2 regions of the Paenibacillus sp. NMA1017 genome follow, and region 2 is predicted to be linked to the other one. Evidence: riboswitches for the same ligand, from Rfam matches in the RefSeq annotation. Region 2 holds a riboswitch; the other holds the start of a gene.

The links. Region 2 has a riboswitch for S-adenosylmethionine ahead of metA (homoserine O-acetyltransferase MetA). Riboswitches for the same ligand answer to the same signal wherever they lie in the genome.
Region 1: another riboswitch for S-adenosylmethionine. It lies ahead of AC5ELV_RS14565 (methionine ABC transporter ATP-binding protein); the one in region 2 lies ahead of metA (homoserine O-acetyltransferase MetA).

The regions. Positions count from the first base shown of each region.
Region 1 covers NZ_JBZXYR010000005.1:70,256-74,894, forward strand. The annotation lists gene AC5ELV_RS14555 (UbiD family decarboxylase) at 1-1,320, shown strand, start outside; gene AC5ELV_RS14560 (Cthe_2314 family HEPN domain-containing protein) at 1,383-2,108, shown strand; SAM riboswitch class I at 2,233-2,372, shown strand; gene AC5ELV_RS14565 (methionine ABC transporter ATP-binding protein) at 2,511-3,533, shown strand; gene AC5ELV_RS14570 (methionine ABC transporter permease) at 3,530-4,198, shown strand; gene AC5ELV_RS14575 (MetQ/NlpA family ABC transporter substrate-binding protein) at 4,273-4,639, shown strand, end outside.
Region 2 covers NZ_JBZXYR010000001.1:785,276-789,914, reverse strand. The annotation lists gene corA (magnesium/cobalt transporter CorA) at 1-754, opposite strand, end outside; SAM riboswitch class I at 1,304-1,429, shown strand; gene metA (homoserine O-acetyltransferase MetA) at 1,548-2,465, shown strand; gene AC5ELV_RS03730 (PLP-dependent transferase) at 2,590-3,774, shown strand; gene AC5ELV_RS03725 (aminotransferase class I/II-fold pyridoxal phosphate-dependent enzyme) at 3,771-4,639, shown strand, end outside.

The DNA of each region.
Region 1 (4,639 bases), on a different contig from region 2:
CCGTTTATTACGCTTCCACTCGTGTACACCGAGAAGCCAGGTCAGTCCAAGGATCATAATCTGGGGATGTACCGCATTCAGATTTATGATGATCAGACGACAGGCATTCACTGGCAAATTCATAAAGGCGGCGGTTTTCATTATCATGAAGCGGAGCTGCGTAATGAGCCGTTGCCTACGACGATTATCATCGGTGGCCCGCCTGCCCTGATTGCGTCTGCCATTGCTCCAGCACCTGAAAACTTGCCCGAGCTGTTGCTGGCTTCGCTTATTATGGGAGGCAAGCTGCCTATGACAGAAGACCCGCTTGGAGGCCACCGAATTCCAGCAGAAGCAGAATTTGCAATCAGCGGTTACGTTCCACCTCATGAACGGCGTCCAGAAGGTCCGTTTGGCGATCATTTTGGCTATTATTCATTACAGCATGATTTCCCTGTATTTCATGTCAAACATATGCATCACCGCAAGGATGCCATTTATCCGGCAACCATTGTAGGTAAGCCTCGACAGGAAGACTACTATCTCGGTGAGTTTTTGCAACGTCTGCTGTCGCCTGCCTATCCGCTTGTAATGCCTTCCGTTAAGTCCCTGTGGGCATATGCGGAAACGGGCGTACATGCGCTAGCAGCGGCAGTCGTACGTGAAAGCTACTCCCGTGAAGCACTTGTGTCCGGTTTTACTATTTTAGGTCAAGGTCAATTATCGTTGACCAAGTTCCTGATGCTGACGGATCGAGTCATTGATTTATCTGACTTTAACCTGCTGCTGGAAACCATTCTGGAGCGATTTAATCCAGCAAGGGATCTATTTATTTTCAATCACACGTCACACGATACACTCGATTACACAGGCCGCAAGCTGAATCATGGCAGCAAGGCGATCCTGATGGGAATAGGTGAGCCTGTACGTGAATTGCCTCGCGTTTATGAAGGGGGCGATCTGCCGGGCATTCGTGAAATTGAGCCCTATTGCGGAGGTTGCCTCGTCGTATCGGGTGCGTCTTTTGAGCAAGAGCCTGAGCTGGCGGCACGTGTATTGGAGCGATTAGCTGCGGGTGAGCAAGAGTGGCCGCTTGTCTTTATCGTGGATGATGCCAAAGAAGTTGTTCGCTCCCAAGCCTCGTTCCTGTGGACGGTATTCACACGCTTTAACCCGGCTACAGATATGTACGCCGACAGCGAAGTGCGTTTGCATCATCTGAACTATAAGCTGCCGATTGTAGTGGATGCGCGTATGAAGCCGGGGTATCCGGATGAGGTGTTACCGCGTGAGGATATTGTTAAGCTTGTAGATCAACGATGGACGAGTTATTTCGCTTGACGCCCTAATGAAACCCTAATGAAGCCTACAGCCGGATTTTACATGTATAAGGAGGCGGAAGCATGATACGCAAGCTACTGGGTGAGCCGCCACGTGTGAACAAGGGCATCCTGCTGGATGCCATGAATAGCATGTCAGATATGTTAAACCTGCTGGAGCGGCAAATTCAGGCTGATGGAGATCCGACCCACGATTTTCGGAAGGCGGATATTTTAACACGTGGTCTAATGTCATCTCTGGATGAACTGGAGCAGAGCCATCATGCTGCCGCCTTTTTCCGTATGAAAGTGAAAGCCGGATATGCTGAAGATATGAGTGAGGATGAAAAATCCGACTATGCATTGTATGTTTTCTTTTATAAAGATGGGTTTGTTCGGGTTTTCTCTATTTTGGATAAGCTGGGTAACTGGCTGAATGATCTGTATGATTTAAAAACAGGGCAGTATAAGGCGCATTATTCGTATTTTACCGTGTTGCGGCAGCTCAAGTATCTCAAAATGCATCCTGTATTGACCGATAATTTAATTGATATCAAGGACACTTACAGCGATGCCATCAATCGGCTGCGTAAGCGTCGGAATACGGAAATACACTATATGAATACGGAAATGCAGGATGATCTCTGGCAACGACACCGAGCTTTGTATGGAAAAATCCAACTGGAGGACCTCGATCACCATTTGGAAGATTTGCAGCAGGGCTTGGAAATGGTGTGTCGGTCGCTGTCAAACGCCTTTACTTATACTGCGAAACAATGGGAGAACCGGGCAGTACGCCCAAAAATATGATAGAAAATATCCTTTGACAAAGCAATGTAAACTATCTATACTGAAACCTAGTTTCAGAAAAATGCTTGAATTATGTTTTTTATATAAACTTAACGGACAGCTAAAGCTGGAGTTTAACATATTTTTCTTATCCAGAGAGGTGGAGGGACTGGCCCGATGAAGCCCGGCAACCCGTTCTTTCCCGGTGTAATACACTGGGAGGGAACATGATGGTGCTAATTCCTACAAAACCGCTAGAGTTATAGCGATTTTGGCAGATGAGAAAAGGTTCGCAATGTGGGGCCCTTTTCATTCTGTGAAAGGGGCTCTTTTTTGTATAAAAAAATAGCGATTTTATACAATCCTGAGAGATGACAACTGGTTAAAAAGGGTAAGGAAAGAAGTGAAGGGGGTCGCAGCACGTTGATAGAGCTTAAGCAGTTAACCAAGCATTATGGCAAAGGCAACCGACGCGTTAATGCGCTGTCTGGGTTAAACCTTTCTATAAAGCGTGGAGAAATATTCGGGGTGATTGGTCACTCCGGGGCGGGAAAAAGTACGTTGATCCGCTGTATTAATTTATTGGAGCGCCCTACTTCAGGTGAAGTATGGGTAGACGGGGTAAACCTCACCACTGTGAGTCAATCCCAGTTACAGAAGCAACGTCGAAAAATCGGAATGATTTTTCAGCATTTTAATTTGTTATCTTCGGCGACGGTGTATGACAATATTGCATTTCCATTGCGGCTGGTAAACACGCCCAAGCAGAAGTTGGACAAGAAGGTCCGTGAACTGCTGGAACTGGTGGGTCTGGAAGAACACAGTGGAAAATATCCGTCACAGCTCTCAGGTGGGCAGAAACAGCGGGTAGGCATTGCACGGGCGCTGGCTAGTGATCCTCATGTATTGCTGTGTGACGAAGCGACTTCTGCGCTTGATCCACAGACGACGGGGTCTATCCTGAAATTGCTGCTGGATATTAATCAGCGCTTTAATTTAACCATCGTGCTGATTACACATGAAATGCACGTCATTCAAAGCATTTGTGATAAAGTTGGCGTCATTCATCAGGGCGACATCGTGGAGCAAGGTCCGGTGGCGGAAGTATTTTTGAAGCCGCAGCACCAGGTAACCAAGGACTTTATCCAGCGGGAGTCAGAACATCCCGAGGAGTTGCAAGCAGCGATTGCGGCAGCAGGTGGCGGCGAGTCAGCGCAGGTGGTGCGTATCTCCTTCTTGGGCAGCAAAACATATGATGCGATTCTGTCGCGTACGGCTCGAAGCACTGGTGTTGATTTTGCGATCTTGCAGGGAACCATATCTACGATTAAAAATGTACCGTATGGACAGCTGATCGTTCGTTTTGAAGGAAATCATGAGGATATAGAGCATACGTTGCGCGAAGTGTCTGGGCAAGGACTTGATGTGGAGGTGATCGGACAATGAGCGAACTTGATTTTTCACAAGTGAGTTGGGAAGAGCTAGGGAATTCTACGCTGGAAACCCTTCAGATGCTTGGGGCATCCGCATTGTTCACCCTCATCATTGGTTTGCCGCTCGGTATATTATTGTTTTTGGCGAGTCGCTCCTCGTTGACTCTGATGAAGGCGATATACATTGTATTATCATTTATTGTTAACATTTTACGTTCCGTACCTTTTATCATTTTGATCGTTGCACTTATTCCTTTTACACGATCGCTGGTAGGTACCTCGACCGGGGTGCTGGGAACCATTCCGCCATTGGTTATCGGGGCTGCCCCATTCTTCGCACGTCTTGTCGAAACGTCACTGCGTGAAGTGGATAAGGGTGTCATTGAAGCCGCACAAGCGATGGGGGCCTCGACAGGACAAATTATCCGGCGTGTGCTGTTACGTGAGGCACTTCCGGGTCTGCTCGCTGCATTAACCATTACTGTCGTTACACTCGTATCCTACACGGCAATGTCCGGGATGATCGGGGGCGGTGGACTGGGTACACTGGCTATCAACTACGGCTATTATCGTTATGAAACGGCTGTAATGATCGTTGCGGTCGTGCTGATGGTCGTATTGGTGCAATTGCTGCAAATGGCGGGAGATCGCCTCGTGCGGCATTATACTCGAAAATAGGGAAAACATATAGATATCCTTATTGATCAGGACGTCAGCTCCTGAATATTACAAATTATTGGAGGGGTAATAACATGAAGAAATGGGTATTGGCTGTATTAAGCTTGACATTAATTGCGGTGCTGGCTGCTTGTGGTACTAAGAGCACAACATCAGATACAAACAATGCGGCCGAAAATACAGGCGGATCACCACGTGAAGTGGAGCTGAAAGTTGGAGCTTCTCCTGTGCCGCATGCGGAAATTTTGGAAGCAATCAAGCCTCAGTTGGAAAAAGAAGGGGTTCGTCTCCAAGTCGTTCAGTTTAACGACTATGTACAGCCGAACGTTCAATTGTTTGACAAGCAACTGGATGCCAACTTCTATCAACATGTACCTTACTTGGATGTGATGAACAAAGAGCGCAAAATGAACCTGGTTTCTGTGGGCGCAGTTCATTTGG
Region 2 (4,639 bases):
GCATAATTTCATTGGCACGGTTGGCGATACTGGATTGATAAGCTTCTCGAAGGTTACCCATCAAGTCGCGGTAAGTTTCAAAAGTCTCCGAAATTTTCACAGCATTTTCATAAATATCGCTGAAATATTTTTGCAATTGATCGTCGATGAGCCGCAAATCCCGTTTGTTCAGGGTATTGATGACTTCCTTTTGTGGACCTAACACTTTTTTCAGCCACAGAATCTCACTGCGTAAGCCGATGATTTCGTTCAAATGCGACTTTTTCGTATGCATTAGAATATCTTCTTCCAGCTTTTCAATGCGAACTTCAATCCGGTCACCAACCAGAAAATAGTTGTCAACAATCAAGTCGACCAACAGATACATAAAACGGTCAGGCTGACTGACTTCTTGCTCCCACAGCATAGGCTTGAGGGTACGAAGCTCATTGATTTTCTGCTTGGTCACCGTAATGATAAAATGGCGGCCGAGAAAAATGTTCAAAGCTCGCAAAAATATTTCTTCATCATCAAAACGAATGCTATTTACAACGATAAAATAATGACTTTCATAAATTTCAATCTTCGGACGCTGTTCTTCTTCACTCAAACAGTCTTCTACTGCAAGATCATGCATGGAAAATAAAGGCTGGAGCACTGCCAGATCATCGACATCGGCATCAATCCAATAAAAACCTTCTGCCGGTGCAGTAAGCGCCATTTCAATTTCTTCGACAGGGGTAAAAACCCCGTTGTTGACCAAACGGATTTTCATATATGTCACTCCTTATGCTCCGTCGTAACGGAAATACGTTTACCTTAAGCATAAGGAATGAACTCAGTAGCCAGTTAGCCGGTGCGGGTAAGCGTGCATTCTCATTAAAAGCCGGAGGCTTTTGGAGCATGCAGAGCCAGGCGTCCCGTCTTTCGGCAAGCTGAAGTCATTCCTATGCTGTTATTCAGGGATCGCCGCCTATTCGGACTCGGGTCGCCTTCCATTCCGGATTCACCTCTCAAATGTTCTTTTTTAGATTGCCACAGTATCGCAGGAAACACTCAAATCTGCACTACTGCTCCATATTTTTACCTAATAGCACTTGTATAGTATAACGCTCGGCCTACGGCCTTTCAAGCGCAAAATCATGGGCAAAATCAACAGTAGTGGTAAGAGCTTCAGCGATAGGAGGGATATGATTTAACCTATGGAAAAGGTAGACAAAATGTGAATGCAGGTTACAAATTTACAAGTCCCATCTTGACGAAGCCCAGCCGATGCATTAAAGTGAACAACAAGAACTTTGTGACCCAAAATGAATATAGCGAAATCTTATCAAGAGCAGGTGGAGGGACTAGCCCGATGATACCCGGCAACCGGCGATTTTAATCGCACGGTGCTAATTCTTGCAGGACGCGCGCTTTGTACAAAGAGCGTTGCCCTGACAGATGAGAGAGGCGCATATGGATACAAATATGACCTTTCTCTAACCAGAGAAAGGTCTTTTTATTATATGCCCGGCATCTCAACAAGACGATTTTCGCAAAACTTACCGAACAAGGAGTGAGTTTACATGCCGATTAAAATCCCAGACACGCTACCTGCCAAGGAAGTGCTGGAGGGCGAAAATATTTTCGTAATGGATGAAAGCCTGGCTTATCATCAGGACATTCGTCCGTTGCGTATCGCCATTTTGAATTTGATGCCTACAAAGGAAACGACCGAAACCCAACTGTTGCGCTTGGTCGGCAATACGCCGCTGCAAGTGGACGTCACGCTGGTTCATATGAAGTCTCATGTATCCAAAAATACATCGCAAGAATATTTGAACATGTTCTATAAAACGTTTGACGAGATCAAGAACAGTCGTTTTGACGGCATGGTCATTACAGGAGCCCCGGTAGAACAGCTTGAGTTTGAGGATGTGAACTACTGGGAGGAGATCCGGCAAATCTTTGAATGGACGAAAACGAATGTAACTTCGACCATGCATATCTGCTGGGCCTCACAGGCAGGCTTATACCATCATTTCAATGTCCCGAAATACGGGCTCGACTACAAATGCTTTGGCGTATTTCCACACACCGTGATTAAACCTAAAGTAAAATTGCTACGCGGCTTTGATGAACTGTTTTATGCTCCTCACTCCAGACATACGGAGGTTCGGCGGGAAGATATTGATCATATTGCCGAATTAGAAGTTTTATCCGAATCCGAGGAAGCTGGAGTGTACCTTGTAGCCACGCTTGACGGTAAACAAATTTTCGTAACTGGGCATTCTGAATATGACCCGCTTTCACTGAAATGGGAATACGACCGCGATGTGGCCAAAGGAATGGATATTGAAGTCCCTAAAAATTATTTCCCAAATGATGATCCTGAGCGCACCCCCCCCTCAATTTGGCGGGCGCACGCCAATTTATTATTCTCGAATTGGCTGAACTATTATGTATACCAAGAAACACCTTACGATATCGGGCCCCAGATCTAAAAAGGGGCTTGTAGTTTACCTTTGCACAGTACCACCTTGCAGTAGCGCAGCGTTATAGTCTTTGACATCCATTTTTGCAGGATATGTTATAGCACCCACTATGGAAGTTAACAGGAGGATTCATATGAGTGAGAAACAGTGGAAAATCGAAAGCAGATTGGCACAAATCGGTTCAGTAGAGGAGCCAGTAACCGGGGCTGTTAATTACCCGATTTACCAATCTACGGCGTTCCGCCATCCCCGTCTGGGTCAAAGCACAGGATTTGATTACATTCGGACGATCAATCCCACGCGAAAGGTACTGGAAGAGGCTTCTGCTGCACTTGAATCGGGTGATGCAGGCTTTGCATGCAGCTCAGGTATGGCCGCGCTGCAAACGGTATTTGCATTGTTTGGACAGGGAGATCACCTCATAGTATCGCTGGATCTGTATGGCGGGACGTATCGTTTGCTGGAGCGTATTTTATCTAAATTTGGTGTAACAGCCAGTTATGTGGATACGAACGATCTTGAAGCGCTCGAACAGTCATGTCGACCGAATACAAAAGCTGTATTCATAGAAACGCCTACAAATCCGTTAATGATGATTACTGATATTCGAGCGGTGGCTAAATGGGCATCACAACATCAGTTGCTTACTATTGTAGATAATACGCTGCTAACGCCATATTTCCAGCGGCCATTGGAACTGGGCGCGGATATTGTGGTACATAGCGCAACCAAATATTTGGGCGGACACAACGATGTGCTGGCAGGGTTGATCGTAACCAAAGGCAAAGAGCTATCAGCTGAAATTGCATTCCTGCACAATTCCATAGGGGCCGTGCTTTCCCCAAGCGACTGCTACCAGTTGATGAAGGGCATGAAGACGTTAGCGCTGCGTATGGATCGACATGAGCATAATGCAACAGTGCTGTCTAACTATTTACTGACGCATCCGGCGGTGGCGGAAGTATTTTATCCAGCTCTCGAAGGCCATCCAGGTCGTGAGATTCAAAATAAACAATCCAGCGGAAATACGGGTATCTTCTCCTTTAAAGTAAAGGATGCTCGTTATGTGGAACCTTTGCTTCGTCACATCAAGCTCATTGCGTTTGCGGAAAGTCTCGGCGGTGTGGAATCGTTAATGACCTATCCCGCTGTGCAGACACATGCGGACATACCAGCAGAAATTCGGGATGCAGTCGGGGTAGATGACAGGCTGTTGCGTTTCTCCGTAGGCATTGAGCATACAGACGACTTAATTGAAGATTTGCGTTCGGCGTTGGAAGCAGCACGTCAAGAAGTAGAAGGGGGAGAGCTGCAATGATAGAGGATGCGAGGAGGATCGGGCAGGATCTGAACAAAGAGCGGAAGTTCGCTACCAAGTTGCTGCATTTTGGTTCTGAAATTGACAGCGTTACGGGAGCATCGAGCGTCCCGATCTATCAGGCTTCTACCTTTCACCATCATGATATTTTTAATCCTCCACAGCATGACTATAGTCGTTCAGGTAATCCGACACGACAAGCTTTGGAGGATTACATCGCCTTATTAGAAGGAGGAGCCAGCGGTTTTGCCTTTGCATCAGGTATGGCGGCCATCTCTACTACATTTATGCTCTTGTCTGCTGGAGATCATGTCATTGTTTCCGAGGACGTATATGGAGGAACATATCGACTGCTGACCTCCATTTTGAAACGGATGAATATCGAAACGACTTTCGTCGACATGACGGACCTCAACCTTGTGAAAGATGCGTTGCAGGAGAATACAAGGGCTGTATATATGGAAACTCCGTCCAATCCGACACTCAAAATTACCAATGTGGCAGGAATAACTTCTTGGGCACAGGACAACGGGCTTTTAACGTTATTGGATAATACTTTTATGACACCTTATTATCAACGTCCGATTGAGCAGGGAGTTGATATTGTATTGCACAGTGCGACCAAGTTTTTGGGCGGACACAGCGATGTGCTGGCAGGACTTGCGGTAGCGCGTACCGAATCGTTGGGAAGACAAATCAAGCAGCTCCAAAATGGACTGGGTACCGTGTTGGCTCCGCAGGAGTCATGGTTGCTCATGCGCGGTATGAAGACACTGGAGGCTCGTATGGCTCACAGCGAAAAGAGTGCAGCGAAGCTCGCTAACTGGCTGAACGAGCGTAACGACATTGAGGCGGTATACTACCC